Regions from separate parts of the Citrobacter braakii genome, predicted to be linked through region 1. Evidence: predicted binding sites of a transcription regulator. Region 1 holds the regulator's gene; the other holds the start of a gene.
The links. The regulator Fur, encoded in region 1, represses iron uptake genes when iron is present. The targets are predictions, from matches to a motif close to ATAATAATGAGAACNACTATCAA.
Positions count from the first base shown of each region.

Region 2: the regulator Fur is predicted to act here: its motif matches at 4,616-4,638, upstream of efeU (iron uptake transporter permease EfeU).

Region 1 covers NZ_CP045771.1:4,415,142-4,423,242, reverse strand. Annotated here, with positions in the region: gene tcuA (FAD-dependent tricarballylate dehydrogenase TcuA) at 1-938, opposite strand, end outside; gene tcuR (tricarballylate utilization LysR family transcriptional regulator TcuR) at 1,036-1,962, opposite strand; gene fur (ferric iron uptake transcriptional regulator) at 2,091-2,537, opposite strand; gene GFC06_RS20910 (ryhB-regulated fur leader peptide) at 2,530-2,616, opposite strand; gene fldA (flavodoxin FldA) at 2,827-3,357, opposite strand; gene ybfE (LexA regulated protein) at 3,513-3,800, opposite strand; gene ybfF (esterase) at 3,929-4,702, opposite strand; gene seqA (replication initiation negative regulator SeqA) at 4,897-5,439, shown strand; gene pgm (phosphoglucomutase (alpha-D-glucose-1,6-bisphosphate-dependent)) at 5,464-7,104, shown strand; gene potE (putrescine-ornithine antiporter) at 7,176-8,101, opposite strand, start outside.
Region 2 covers NZ_CP045771.1:4,052,720-4,060,820, forward strand. Annotated here, with positions in the region: gene phoH (phosphate starvation-inducible protein PhoH) at 1-728, opposite strand, end outside; gene efeB (iron uptake transporter deferrochelatase/peroxidase subunit) at 1,250-2,533, opposite strand; gene efeO (iron uptake system protein EfeO) at 2,539-3,666, opposite strand; gene efeU (iron uptake transporter permease EfeU) at 3,725-4,558, opposite strand; gene putP (sodium/proline symporter PutP) at 4,772-6,280, opposite strand; gene putA (trifunctional transcriptional regulator/proline dehydrogenase/L-glutamate gamma-semialdehyde dehydrogenase) at 6,703-8,101, shown strand, end outside.

The sequences.
Region 1 (8,101 bases):
ATAAAGTGGCCGATGGCTTTACTGTCGATAATGGAATAGCCAATCTGCCCTGGCTGTTGGGCGACCAGGCGTCCCCAGATGGCGTAGCGTTTGGGCCAGAAATCTTCGCCTTCATCATAAAAACGTTCTGCGTCACGGTTGACTACTATGCCGAGTGAAACGCAGTCCACGCGGGTGCAAATCCCGCCGTCATATAATGGCGCTCTGGCATCAATGGCTACGCAGTGTGACTGGGAGGGTTCGCCGATGATGTCCGCCCCGGCATCCATCATAAATTTAAGCAGTACGCCCTGATTAAAGCGCGTGCCGCGAATCAGGAAGTTATCCGCAGGCCACTCGCCGCGGGCGTTCTCTCCCCAGGCTTCGCGCAGCCATTCGCGGTTTGACTCAAATCCGCCAGCGGCAAGCACGCAGGACTTAGCGGTTATGCGCTCTTCGCCTGCCAGCGCTGCCACAAACTCACCATTATGCAGTTCAAGCGCCTGCACTGGTGTGTTATAGCGGATTTGCACGCCTAACTTTTCTGCGCTGCGATAATAGGCATTCACGAGGGCTTTCCCGCCCCCCATAAAAAAGGCGTTGGTTCGCGCTACGTGTAAAGCACCGGAGAGAGGAGGTTGAAAATTAACGCCGTGTTGGCGCATCCAGTCGCGGCATTGTGAAGAGGTGCGGATCACCAGACGCGCCAGGGCTTCGTTAGTATTTCCCTCGGTGACGCGCCGCAAATCCTGCCAGAACTCCTCTTCAGGATAGCTTTCCACCAGCACATCCTGCGGCGCGTCATGCATACAGCGCAGATTACGTGTGTGTTGAGAATTTCCCCCGCGCCATTCCCGTGGAGCCGCTTCGAGCAGGAGTACCGAAGCTCCTTGCTCCCGGGCGGTTAGGGCAGCACATAACGCGGCATTGCCACCGCCAATCACCAGAACATCAACCATCGTATACTCCATTACCATTTAACTAATTGTTAAATTTGTAATTGAAATGTATACGTGCAGCTTGTGCGGGCGCTATGACGAAGTGCTAAAGAGGGCTTTAGTTATTGTAAAGGATGGCGCCTGGCCAGCTTCCTGCTTCCACCAGTTGATGCATCACTTTCGTTAGCACCACGCGGGCGGCGAGGCCCGCGGGGGTGAGCTCATCATCAGAAAGGCTGACCAGAAAGTTGGGGCGACTCAGTATTGGATTATGGACGCCGATCACTCTTAGCGTCTCTTTATCGAGATGGGAAATCGCCGCGCCGGGCTGGAGAGTAGCGCCGATTCCACTGCGAACGGCGCGCATTAGCAGCGCCAGACCATCAATTTCTGTGGAGATCTCAATGCGCAGTGCGTGTTCCTGACAAATTGCTTCCAGCCTGCCGCGCAGACCGTGGCCTGGGCTGGGCATTATCAATGGGATACTTGCCAACTGGGCTGGCGCAATATTTTCATCGGCAATATCGGCCAGTAAGGCATGAGTCCCAATCAAAAACAGGCGCTCTTCGAGAATCGGTCTGGCGCTCCAGCGCAGGAGCTTTTCTTTTTGAAATACCACGGCCAGATCAATCTGGCGGGTATTAATCATCCGTTCCAGGTTGCCAGAGAGGCTTTCCACCACATGCAGGCGGACATCACTATAGCTTTCCCGCATGGCGTTAATAAAAGGCATGCCGAGAACGGAAGCGGTACTGGGGGCCATACCGACGCTGACGTGCCCGGAAAGCCGGGACTCTCGCGCGGCGAGGATTGCATCGTCTGCGTGGCGGAGCGCCAGCTGCGCCTGGGAGTAAAAAGCCAGTCCGGCGCTGGTGGGCGTAACGCCACGCGAGGTGCGCTGCAGCAGGCGAATAGCGAGTTCGTTTTCCAGGCGGGACATTTGCTGGCTGAGTGCCGAAACCCCAATATTGAGATCGAGCGCCGCGCTACCCATGCTGCCGGTTTCTACAATGCGAACAAAATAGCGTAGCTGGCGAAGTTCCATTTCGACTCTCCGGGAAGGGACTATAGATTTTACATTAAAGCAACACAGGAGTGGAGGGAAGGGGAAAAGGGGTGATAACGCCCATAAAAAAAGCCAACCGAATGGTTGGCTTTTCAGAAAGCATCACATTATTTACCGTCGTGAGCATGCTCATCTTCGCGGCAATCGCCTTCGGCGCAGTGACCGTAAAGATAGAGGCTATGGTTGGTTAAACGAATACCATGTTTAGCCGCAATCTCACGCTGGCGCGCCTCGATGGAATCATCGCTGAACTCGACCACTTTGCCGCAGTCGAGGCAGATGAGGTGATCGTGATGATGCTGTTGAGTCAGTTCGAAGACGGATTTACCACCTTCAAAATTATGGCGGGTCACGATACCGGCATCATCAAACTGGTTCAGCACGCGATACACGGTCGCCAGACCAATTTCTTCACCCATATCGATCAGACGTTTGTATAAGTCTTCCGCACTGACGTGATGGTTATCCGGTTCCTGAAGAACTTCCAGAATTTTTAAACGAGGAAGCGTTACTTTCAGGCCAGCCTTCTTTAATGCGGTATTGTTGTCAGTCATGCGGAATCTGTCCTGTAGCTAAACGATTCACTTCATTAACAGAAGTGACAGAAATTGCACTTGAGATAATGCGATTCATTATAGAACTGCCATGGCTAAATGAAAACTGCAAGTCTCTGGCATATATTGTTAATCAAAACGTGGTATCGCCGACAAACACACTGTGCAATACCCGATTGGCATCCGGGCATTGTACAGGGTCAGACGAAAAAGTTACAAATTTGTAGCAATTATTTTGATTGGTTTTATCTATTGATGTGGCGCAGATGGAAATCTGCGCCACACAAAATCAGGCATTGATGATTTCGTCGAGGTGCAGCTCCTCAGAGATCTGCTTAACCCATTTTTCTACGCGTTCGGCGGTCAATTCAGGCTGGCGATCTTCATCAATGGCCAGACCCACAAAGTGGTCGTCGTCCGCCAGGCCTTTGGACGCTTCAAAGTGATAACCCGCCGTTGGCCAGTGACCAACGATGGTTGCGCCGCGTGGTTCGATGATGTCGCGAATTGTACCCAACGCATCGCAGAAATATTCTGCGTAATCTTCCTGGTCGCCGCAGCCGAACAATGCAACCAGTTTGCCGTTAAAATCAATGTCTTCGAGGGTAGGGAAGAAATCGTCCCAGTCACACTGCGCTTCACCGTAGTACCAGGTTGGAATGCCGAGCAGCAAAATGTCATACCCTTCGAGGTCTTCTTTGCTGCTTTTTGCAATGTCATGTACATCGGCAACGTCTTTACCAAGCTGTTTTTGAATCATTTTTGCGATGTTTTCGGTGTTACCGGTGTCGCTGCCGAAAAAGATGCCAGTGATTGCCATGAGTAAAATAACCTCTTGAAACTTATTGAAATGGTGGTGGCGCATTGCCCACGGATAAGGGCAATCATAGCAGAACAGTCAGGCATGCGGAAACAGCAAACACGCAGGACTGCACTCTGTGCTACACGATTTATGATTTAGAGCAGAAATTCAGACTAAGCCTGACCGCGCAATGCGCTGAGTTGGTTCATCAGCATCTCTTCGATGAGTTCACTGCGACTCATGTTGCGCGCCTCGGCCAGCTCGTTCAGAGCGTCAACAGCATCAGCGTTCAGTTTCAGTTCGACACGCTTAAGCCCGCGAACTTTATCGCGTTTAAGCTGATTACGTTTGTTAATACGTAACTGTTCATCACGCGAGAGCGGATTAGTTTTGGGTCGTCCCGGGCGACGCTCCTGCGCGAACAGATCTAATGTCGTACGGTCCGTTTGTTCTTTGGCCATGATCTTGGTGACTTCGGGGAAACAATCAGCCAGGCGTCTGCCCGGATGGATAGCCCGCCATAATACATCAGCAGGGGAGACACGCCAACGCCCACGCGCGTAATCACGCGCAGACGCTGAGTTTTTAATCAGTTAGCCTGTTCGCTCAGATAACGACGGATGGCGCGCAGTACCGCCTCCGGTTTTTCCGCATGCACCCAATGGCCCGCGCCTGCAATAACGTGCGCCCGAGCCTGCGGGAATTGCGCCAGCAATTGTTCGCGATACGCTTCGGTAACATAAGGTGAGTTGCCACCGGGGATAAACAGCGCCGGGTGTTCCCACGCCGGGATGGTCTCCCAGCCGACAATATGAGGATATTGCTCCCACAGCACGGGAACATTAAAGCGCCATTCGCCGTCCACGAAGGATTTGAGCAGAAACTGGATCACGCCTTCCTCTTGCAGATGCTGGCGCATGACGCTCGCCGCCTGCTGACGCGAAGAGGACTGCGCGTCAGTTACTGCGTTAATGGCAGCAAAAATCTCATCGTGACGGCGAACATGATAGTCAACGGGGGCAATGTCGATGGCTACCAACCGTTCGACACGTTCCGGGGCCAGCGCGGTTAACGCCATGACGGCTTTACCCCCCATTGAGTGACCAATAAAGATCGCTTTTTCGATCTGTTGATCGTCCAGCGTATCCAGCAGGTCTTGCGCCATGGCCGGATAATTCATCACAGGTGAACGCGGGGAGAGGCCATGATTTCGCATATCAACCTGGATGATATCGTGATCGGCCACCAGATCGCGCGCCAGGATCCCCAGGTTATCCAGACTGCCAAACAGGCCGTGCACCAGGACGATGGGAGAATTATTGTGCAGGTTTTGCGCAGATTGCGCTCGGATATTCAATTTCATGGCAAAGTTCTTTTTTTCACACTCACGGGTTAGGGTATCATGTTGACCATTCTGCCACATGGCTGCAACAACTACGGTTACTCTGAGTTTTGCCAGCCACCAGGCTTGACGCTATCCGCTGTTGGGATTTGCCTTTACACTACGCGTGTTGACCCCAACAACTTGTATTCAGCTAAACACTGCACTGGATTAAGATGAAAACGATTGAAGTTGATGATGAACTCTATAGCTATATTGCCAGCCACACCAAGCATATCGGCGAGAGCGCATCCGACATTTTACGGCGTATGTTGAAGTTTTCCGCCGCATCACAGCCTGTCACTCCGGTAGTAAAAGAAGTCCGCGCTGTGCAAGCTGTCGTGGAAGCGAAGCCGGTTAACCCCGTAAAAGATAAAGTGCGCGCGATGCGTGAACTGCTGCTGTCCGACGAATATGCGGAGCAGAAGAAAGCAGTAAATCGCTTTATGCTGGTGCTGTCTACACTCTATTCACTGGATCAAAACGCGTTCGCCGAAGCAACGGAATCGTTGCATGGTCGTACGCGCGTTTATTTTGCAGCAGATGAACAGACGCTGCTGAAAAATGGTAATCAAACTAAACCAAAACACGTGCCAGGCACGCCGTACTGGGTGATCACCAATACCAATACCGGCCGTAAATGCAGCATGGTTGAGCACATCATGCAGTCAATGCAATTCCCTGCGGAATTGATTGAAAAGGTTTGCGGAACAATTTAATCCTTGCATTAGAAGGACCAGGCAATGGCAATCCACAACCGTGCAGGTCAACCTGCGCAACAGAGTGATTTGATTAACGTCGCCCAACTGACGGCACAGTACTATGTACTGAAACCAACGGCAGGGAACGCTGAGCACGCCGTCAAGTTCGGTACGTCCGGACATCGCGGCAGTGCAGGTCGTCATAGTTTTAACGAGCCGCATATTCTGGCTATCGCTCAGGCGATTGCTGAAGAACGTGCGAAAAACGGGATCACTGGCCCGTGCTACGTGGGCAAGGATACCCACGCGCTGTCTGAACCGGCTTTTATCTCTGTACTGGAAGTGCTGGCAGCGAACGGCGTGGACGTCATCGTGCAGGAAAATAACGGCTTTACGCCAACCCCTGCCGTGTCGAATGCTATCCTGGTCCACAACAAAAAAGGCGGCCCGCTGGCTGACGGCATTGTGATCACGCCATCCCACAACCCGCCGGAAGATGGTGGCATTAAATACAACCCGCCAAACGGTGGTCCGGCAGATACTAACGTCACCAAAGTGGTGGAAGACAGGGCTAACGCTCTGCTGGCTGACGGCCTGCAAGGCGTGAAGCGTATGTCGCTGGATGCTGCGCTGGCATCTGGTCATGTAAAAGAGCAGGACCTGGTTCAGCCGTTTGTTGAAGGACTGGCCGACATCGTCGACATGGCGGCGATCCAGAAAGCGGGCCTGACGCTGGGCGTCGATCCGCTTGGCGGTTCCGGTATCGAATACTGGAAGCGTATTGCCAAGCACTACAACCTGAACCTGACTATCGTTAACGATCACGTTGATCAGACTTTCCGCTTTATGCATCTCGACAAAGATGGCGCAATCCGTATGGACTGCTCCTCCGAGTGCGCGATGGCGGGACTGTTGGCGCTGCGTGACAAGTTCGATCTGGCCTTTGCCAACGATCCGGACTATGACCGTCACGGTATCGTCACCCCGGCGGGCCTGATGAATCCGAACCACTACCTGGCAGTGGCGATCAACTACCTGTTCCAGCATCGTCCGCAGTGGGGCAAAGACGTTGCCGTCGGTAAGACGCTGGTCTCTTCGGCGATGATTGACCGCGTAGTGAATGATTTAGGGCGTAAACTGGTCGAAGTTCCGGTTGGCTTTAAATGGTTCGTTGACGGTCTGTTTGACGGCAGCTTTGGCTTTGGTGGTGAAGAGAGCGCGGGCGCTTCTTTCCTGCGCTTTGACGGTACACCGTGGTCGACCGACAAAGACGGCATCATCATGTGCCTGCTGGCGGCAGAAATTACCGCAGTGACCGGTAAGAATCCGCAAGAGCACTACAACGAACTGGCAGCCCGCTTCGGCGCGCCAAGCTACAACCGACTGCAGGCAAGCGCGACCTCCGCGCAGAAAGCGGCCCTGTCTAAGCTGTCTCCGGAAATGGTGAGTGCCAGCACGCTGGCGGGCGACCCGATCACGGCACGTCTGACGGCGGCACCGGGTAACGGTGCTTCTATCGGCGGTCTGAAGGTGATGACTGACAACGGCTGGTTTGCTGCGCGTCCGTCAGGTACTGAAGACGCCTATAAAATCTACTGCGAGAGCTTCCTTGGTGAAGAACATCGCAAGCAGATCGAAAAAGAAGCCGTTGAGATTGTCAGCGAAGTGCTGAAAAACGCGTAAGTCTTGTTTGTACTGACGCGTTTTGTAGGCCCGGTAAGCGTTAGCGCTACCGGGCTTTTTTATGCCAGGATTTAACTATGCTTATTTTTCAGTTCAAAACGCGGTGATACCAGGCCATACAGCGTCCAGCCGAGGAAGGTCACGATAGAACCATAAAGCATTGCTTCTTCGCCAGAGGAGTAGAGCGCATAGAAGCTGTACAATGCGCCAACAAACGCCACGAAGTTCGCCGGTTTCGCTTTTGACGACGGAACATTCGCCATTTTTTGAATAATTACCAGCGCGGCCATCGACAGAATATACGGAATGATGTTCGTCACCACCGCCAGGTTGACCAGCACGTTGAACTGACTGTTCAGTGACGGGCTGATAGTCATCAGCGATAAACCACTCTGGATGATCACGATAGCCAGCATCCCCTGTACCGGCGCGTCTACTTTGGTCACGCGGGAGAAGATTTTAGGGAAGTAACCCCCATCAGCCGACGATTTGAATACCTGAGCGATAGTGAACTGCCAGCCCAGCAGTGAACCGCAGCAGGACATCACCATCAGCGCCATGATCACCTTACCGACTTCCGGGGTGAACATTTGTGCAAAGGCTAAACCGAACGGTGCTGTAGAGTTAGCCAGATCCATATTCGGCACAATCCCGGCTATCACGTTGGTGGAGATGATGTAAATCACCGCCGCGCCCAGCGTACCGCCCAATACGGCGATGGGCACGTTGCGTTCCGGGTTGTCTACCACTTCAGCGTTGGCGCAGGCCGATTCCAGACCCAGAAAAGCCCACAAGGTCATCGCAATGGAAGAACCGACAGCCGTGAAGAACGGGACGTGGTGTGGATTCCAGGAGTTAGCGTACAGCGTCGGACTGAACCAGAACCAGCCGATGATACACAGACCGACAACCGGAATAATGACGCCCCAAACGGTGATGCTGCTGATCTGCCCGGTAATGCGCGCCCCGCCAAAGTTAGCCACGGTACAGATCCACA
Region 2 (8,101 bases), 360 kb from region 1:
AAACGAACAATCCCAACCATATCATCTTCTTCGAAACGGGCCAGCGCATCGCTTAGCCCTGAGCGAACGTGGGCGGGTAGATCGCACTGGGTCACATCCCCGTTCACAATCACCGTCACATTCTCCCCGAGGCGAGTCAAAAACATCTTCATCTGTGCTGCAGTAACATTCTGAGCCTCGTCAAGAATGACCACTGCATTTTCAAATGTGCGTCCACGCATATAGGCGAATGGCGCGATTTCTACCTTACCAATCTCAGGCCGCAGGCAATATTGCATGAAGGAGGCCCCCAGACGTTTCACCAGCACGTCATACACTGGACGAAAATAAGGCGCAAACTTCTCGGAAACATCTCCAGGTAAGAAGCCGAGGTCTTCATCAGCTTGCAGAACTGGACGGGTTACAATGATCCTGTCCACGTCTTTGTGGATCAGGGCCTCTGCTGCTTTTGCCGCGCTGATCCAGGTTTTACCACACCCGGCTTCACCGGTAGCGAAGATCAGCTGTTTACTCTCGATAGCATTCAGGTACTGGGCCTGAGCTTCATTCCGCGCCGTGATTGGCGTGGCGTCGCGACTATCACGCGCCATACCAATCGCTTCTACGCCGCCCATCTGCACAAGCGAGGTGACCGATTCATCTTCACGTTGTTTATGGCTACGCGAATCCCGCCTCAGCACACGTTTTGCTTCACGACGAGCTTTGATCACTGCTTTTTGTCTTCCCATGGATAGCACCTTGAGTTGTAGGTATACATCACACGCGCCGTTGGCGGCACGATTATGCGCACGAACATCTGAGGGTTGGCTTCCTTGTAAGCCATTGCTTGCTTTCGGATAAGACGCCACACACGGCTACGCGCACCGTACAAGGTGTCAGTTACGAAGATAAGAAGTGAAAGGGAGAGAGATTTAGCGGTGACGAGGTGGCTACCGGAAGAGAAACGTCCGCGTAACGTACTGCAGCTACTGTGAAAAATGTGTCCAATACAGGACTTTTCCATCGCGATCTCCATAGTGAACGACTATCACCGCCGGGAACTACCGCTGTTTCTTATAATTACATCATAATCTTTCGTTAATGCAACAATATTTTTACTTGTCGTTAACTTAAATTCTATCTAATCACCAAAGACAGTCTCTTGCAGAGAGATGACAGAATTATTTCAGTCTCGTACCGATCATAAAAAATAATTTGTTCATTCATACAGATGTCAGGAAAAGCCCCGCTGTACAACGGGGCGTAATCATCAGGCTTCGAGCAGAGACTGTCCCAGATATTGATCTGCGGTTTTGACACCCGGCAAAGCAAAGAAGTAGCCCCCACCAATTGGTTTGACATACTCTTCCAGCGCTTCACCGTTGAGGCGTTTCTGCACAGTCAAAAAGCCTTTTTCCAGATCGTGTTGATAGCAGACAAACAACAGTCCCATATCCAGTTGACCGGATGGGGTCACACCGAGCGAATAGCTGTAGCCACGGCGCATCATCAGGCTGGTCTCGGTCTCTTTCGTGCGCGGATTCGCCAGGCGGATATGACTGTCGAGCGCAATCACCTCACCCTCGGGATCGCTGGCATAGTCAGGCACATCGTGCTCGTGCTGCATACCCAGCGGCGCGCCGGTGTGTTTATCTCGACCAAATATCGTTTGCTGCTCTTTCAGCGGCGTACGATCCCAGAACTCGACGCGAAACTGAATGAGCCTGACGGCCTGATAGCTACCACCTTGCGCCCAGACAGGTTCGCCCTGCCCGTCCGTAACCCACACCACATCCTGCATCAACTTCGTATCCGTCGCGTCCGGATTCGCGGTGCCGTCCTTAAAGCCAAGCAAGTTGACCGGGGTCTCTTTGCCTTTGCTGCGCGCGGCATGGTCGGAAATAAACCCTTCACGTTTCCAGCGCACGCTAAGGAGATCGGGCGTATGTTTAATGATATCGCGCAGTGCATGGATAACGGTGTCCTGCGTGTTGGCACAAATCTGCAGCAGCAAATCACCATGGCACAGCGCCGCATCCAGCGAATCATTCGGGAAGCGGGTCATTTTTTGCAGCTTTTTCGGCATCTGCGATTTCAGACCATAACGTTCATCAAATAGCGAGGCGCCGACTGACAACGTCATCGTCAGGTTGTCTGGCGCAATGTATGCGCCGAGGATACCGGAATCCATAGGGGGCAAACGCGGATTCGGCGTATCCGGCGCCGGCCCGCCCGTGGTCAGAAACGCAAATCGGGCGGTCAGCAAGCGGAACAAGCGTTCCAGATCAGCCTTATCGCTGGCGAGAACATCGAACGCCACCAGCATCATCGATGCCTGCTGTGGCGTCAGGATCCCTGCCTGATGCTGACCATAAAACGGCTGCGCTTCACTACGCGCATCGGGGGACAGCGTTCCCGGCGCACTTTGTGGTTTTTGCGCGTGGGCAACCGGACATCCACCCGCCAGCGCCAGCGCCCCACCCAGGGCGCCCATCCCTTTCAGTAAACGTCGGCGTGAAGGTTCGCTCACGCCGTTTTCATTATCTTGCTGCATTTTGCTTAATCCAGACCCAGAACACCGCGTAATTGCGACAAGTCTTCCGCCAGCGTCGTGATTGGCCCTTTCAGCGCATTGCGATCGGCGTCGGTCAGTTTGTCATAGGTTTCAAAACCGTCTTTGGTACGGTACTTGCTCAGAATGGTATCGACTTTTTTGAAGTTCGCATCCACCTTCGCCAACAGCTCTGCATTGGATTTTTGTAACTGAGGGCGCAGGAGATCGACGATTTTCTGCGCGCCATCGATATTGGCCTGGAAATCCCACAGATCGGTATGGCTGTAGCGATCCTCTTCTCCGCTGATTTTGCTGGCAGCGACTTCTTCAATCAGTCCTGCTGCCCCGCCAACCACTTTTGACGGTGGGAAGGCCAGTTCGCTAATACGCGTTTGCAGGTCAAGAACATCGCGGTTTAATTGGTCGGCATACTTGTCCATGCCTTTGGTGGTGTTGTCGCCGAACAACGCTTTCTCCAGGCGGTGGAAGCCGGTGAATTTAGGATCGGCGGCTTTTTGCTCATAATCATCTTCACGCGCATCGATGCTGCCGTCGAGATCGGAGAACAGTTCAGCAATCGGTTCAATACGCTCATAATGCTGACGGGTTGGCGCATACAGCGATTTCGCTTTTTCCAGATCGCCAGCTTTAATCGCATCGGTGAATGCTTTGGTGCCCGCAACCAGTTGTGCAGTTTCGGCTGTCACATAGGCTTTGTATTCGGTAATTGCGCCACTTAGGCTCAGCAGAGCATCGCCCTGCGCGGCATCCGCCGTTGCGCTACCTTTTACAATGAGTTTGCCTTTCGGGTTAGTCAACAGACCGCAGGTCATATCATATTCACCTGGCTGCAGGTTAGCTGTCATTTTCTGGCTAAAGCCCGGCGCAATGTTTTCACGTTCTTCAACCACCATAACCCCTTTAAGGATCTCCCACTCCAGCGCTTTCTGGCTGTGGTTCTGGATGATGAACTGCGTTTTCCCAGCGTTAACCGTGATCGTCATCGGCTCACACTGTTTGTCGTTAACCGTGACTTTCACCTGCGGAATATCGGCGGCTTGTGCAGAAAAAGCGGAGGCAAACAGCGCGGCAATACCCAACTGCAGCGCACTACGGCGAAAATTAAACGTCATGACCTATCCCTATAAATAAGTATGTTGTAACTAAGGAGTATTCTGCATCGCGTTTTTATCAGGGTGCGGTACGCGATGCCGTAGTGCCTGAACGCGGCGGCAGTGCAAACATAATCAATGCCGGAATCAGGTAGATAAACCAAATGGCGACTTCGCTGACGCTCGGCGCTTCCTGATAGCCGAAAATACCTTCCATCAATGTGCCAAACAGCGAATGCGTTGAAAGCACGCTGCTCATGTCAAACGCCACATCCTGAAAATGATTCCATAACCCGGCTTCGTGGAACGCGCGGATGGCCCCAGCAGCAAGACCAGCGGCCACCAGCAAAATGAACAGGCTGGTCCATTTGAAGAATGCCCCGAGGTTGAGGCGAATGCCGCCGAGGTAAATCAAGTAACCCAGTACCACCGCGGTGGCCAGCCCCAGCATCGCACCTAACGGTGGCCAAATGCCTACATCCTGCTGGAATGCCGCCAGCAGGAAGAACACCGATTCCAGGCCTTCACGGGCAACGGCAAAAAAGACCATCATCACCAGCGCCCAGCCGTGATGATTGCCGCGTTGCAACGCGTTATCGACAGCCTGTTCAAGCTGGACTTTGACGTTGCGCGAAACTTTACGCATCCAGAACACCATCCAGGTGAGGATCACCACGGCAATGACCGCCACGATGCCTTCAAACAGCTCCTGTTCCTTTTGCGGAAATTCACCGGTGGTTTCATTGATGAAAACGCCTAACGCCAGGCATAACGCCGCCGCCAGCAGAACACCAATCCACATCACACCAATCCATCGACCACGCTGAGTCCGTTTCAGGTAGCTGGCAATCAGGCTGACTATCAGCGCGGCCTCTAACCCTTCGCGCAACATAATAAGAAATGGAACAAACATGCGAAGAACCCTTAAACGTTATTCTCAGTCAATTGATGAAAAGAAAGGTAAATTACAGTGATAGTGATTATCATTACAGTAAAGAAAAACTCAAGCAGAATGTTTTGAGAATGATGACTTAATGTAAACAGTTAGGCGGGTAACGATTAGGGCGGTTTTGCAGCGGGGACAAATAAAAAAGCCCGCACGCGGCGGGCTTAAAGATCGAGGCGATTACTCTGCCTGTAAACGCGATGGCGGAGCTGTGTGATAATGCGCATCAGCCTCGGCAAAACGTTGCTGCATAGCGGCTGAAGGCGCTTTACCCAACAGGCTGAAGACCACAATACCGATGCTGCCGAAAATAAAGCCCGGGATGATTTCATACAGACCCAACCAGGCAAACTGCTTCCAGACGATTACCGTCACCGCACCGATGAGCATCCCGGCCAGCGCGCCGTTACGCGTCATACGCGACCACATTACGGAGAACAGAACCACCGGACCAAACGCCGCGCCAAAGCCGGCCCAGGCGTAGCTTACCAGACCAAGCACACGGTTCTCCGGGTTCGCCGCCAGCGCGATAGACACCAGCGCCACAACCAGCACCATGATGCGACCAATCCATACCAGCTCTTTCTGGCTGGCATTTTTACGCAGGAACGCTTTATACAAGTCTTCGGTAATTGCGCTGGAACACACCAGCAGCTGGCAGCTCAGGGTCGACATCACCGCTGCGAGGATCGCAGACAGCAGAATACCGGCAATCCACGGGTTGAACAGGATTTGCGCCAGTTCAATAAACACGCGTTCGGCGTTCTGGTTAACGGCACCGGCAAGCTGTGGGTTGTTGTTAAAGTAAGCGATACCAAAAAAGCCAACGGCAACTGCACCTGCCAGACACAGGATCATCCAGGTCATACTGATGCGGCGAGCATGAACAATGCTATGGTGAGAATCAGCCGCCATAAAGCGCGCCAGAATATGCGGCTGACCGAAGTAGCCCAGACCCCAGCCCATCAGGGAAATAATGGCAACAAAATTCAGCCCTTTGAACATGTCCACGTTCTCAATGCTCTTTTGTTTAATCACTTCCAGCGAATCGTCAAACCCACCCACGCCAATGACTACCATTACTGGCGTCAGGATCAGGGCGAAGATCATCAGGCTGGCCTGGACGGTATCGGTCCAGCTTACCGCCAGGAAACCACCGATAAAGGTATAAATAATCGTCGCGGCCGCCCCTGCCCACAGCGCTGTTTCGTAACTCATGCCAAAGGTGCTTTCAAACAGACGCGCCCCTGCCACAATACCGGAAGCACAGTAGATGGTGAAAAACAGCAGAATAACCAGCGCGGAGATAATACGCAGAATTCGGCTTTTATCTTCAAAGCGACCGGTAAAGTAATCCGGTAACGTCAGCGCATTGTTATTGTATTCGGTATGCACGCGTAAACGTCCGGCCACCAGTTTCCAGTTGATCCACGCGCCCAAAATAAGGCCAATAGCGATCCAGCTTTCTGAAATCCCCGACAGGAAAATCGCGCCAGGCAGGCCCATCAGCAACCAGCCGCTCATGTCAGATGCCCCGGCAGATAACGCGGTCACGAATGGACCCAGACTGCGTCCACCCAGAATGTAATCGTCAAAGTTTTTGGTTGAACGCCATGCAATAAACCCTATCAATATCATGCCGAAAATATAGACACAGAATGTCACTAACATCGGTGTGCTAATAGCCATCAAAACTCTCCAAAATTATGTATCAGCAATGCCGTGGCTTGCCGTTTTATTACCCTGCCGGAACGTGGCAAAGATATCTATGTTTACCAGGGCGACCGTATCCTGCCGGAAGCGATGGTCATTCACAATCGATTTAACACACCATTTACATCAAATTTGATCCAGAGTAGATAGCATTTTTCTGTAGGTTGCACTCTCTCACACTTTTTTCGGTTGCACCTTTTAAAAGTGTTAACTACCGCAGAGAAAAAGATTCGGCAACTTTTATAGCCCCCGTCAAAACACTCACGTTTATTAACATTTCATTCATTTCCAAGCTTGCAAACCAAGTCACATTTAACACGGTTGCACAAAGTTGCAACATAGTGGATATTTCTCGGTAACTATCAGACCCGTATTTCAGTACAACAGGAGTAAACGGCATGGGAACCACCACGATGGGGGTTAAGCTGGATGACGCCACTCGCGAGCGTATTAAAACAGCAGCATCACGAATCGATCGCACGCCACATTGGCTGATCAAACAAGCCATTTTTAATTATCTCGAAAGACTGGAAAATGACGACGCGCTTCCTGAACTACCGGCCCTGCTGGCGGGTGCTGCGAATGAGGGCGATGAGTCGACCACGTTGCAAAATGAAGCGCATCAGCCTTTCCTGGAATTTGCTGAACAGATCCTGCCGCAGTCAGTTTCCCGCGCGGCAATCACCGCTGCTTACCGCCGCGCCGAAACTGACGCCGTACCGATGCTGATGGAGCAGGCTCGTCTGCCGCAGCCTATCGCCGAGCAGGCGCATAAGCTGGCATACGATCTGGCAGACAAACTACGTAACCAGAAGACCGCTAGCGGTCGCGCCGGGATGGTACAAGGTTTATTGCAGGAATTCTCCCTTTCTTCACAGGAAGGCGTCGCGCTGATGTGTCTGGCCGAAGCCTTGCTGCGTATTCCAGATAAAGCGACCCGCGATGCGTTAATCCGCGACAAGATCAGCAACGGTAACTGGCAGTCGCACATTGGCCGCAGCCCGTCTCTGTTCGTCAACGCGGCGACCTGGGGGCTGTTGTTTACCGGTCGTCTGGTTTCTACGCATAACGAAGCCAGCCTCTCACGCTCACTCAACCGTATTATCGGCAAGAGCGGTGAGCCGCTGGTGCGTAAAGGCGTCGACATGGCCATGCGCTTGATGGGCGAGCAGTTTGTCACCGGGGAGACCATTGCTGAAGCGCTGGCTAACGCGCGTAAACTGGAAGAAAAAGGCTTCCGTTACTCCTATGACATGCTGGGCGAAGCGGCCCTGACCGCCGCCGATGCACAGGCTTATATGGTTTCGTACCAGCAGGCGATCCACGCCATTGGTAAGGCCTCTAACGGGCGCGGTATCTACGAAGGGCCAGGTATTTCTATCAAGCTGTCGGCACTGCATCCGCGTTACAGCCGTGCGCAGTACGATCGCGTGATGGATGAACTCTATCCTCGTCTGAAATCGCTTACTCTGCTGGCACGTCAGTACGACATCGGCATTAATATCGACGCCGAAGAGGCTGACCGACTGGAGATCTCCCTCGATCTGCTGGAAAAACTGTGCTTTGAACCCGAACTGGCAGGCTGGAACGGGATCGGTTTTGTTATCCAGGCCTACCAGAAGCGCTGCCCGTATGTTATCGACTATCTGATTGACGTCGCCACGCGCAGCCGCCGCCGCCTGATGATCCGTCTGGTTAAGGGCGCCTACTGGGATAGCGAAATTAAACGTGCCCAGATGGACGGTCTGGAAGGTTATCCGGTCTACACCCGTAAGGTGTACACCGACGTTTCTTACC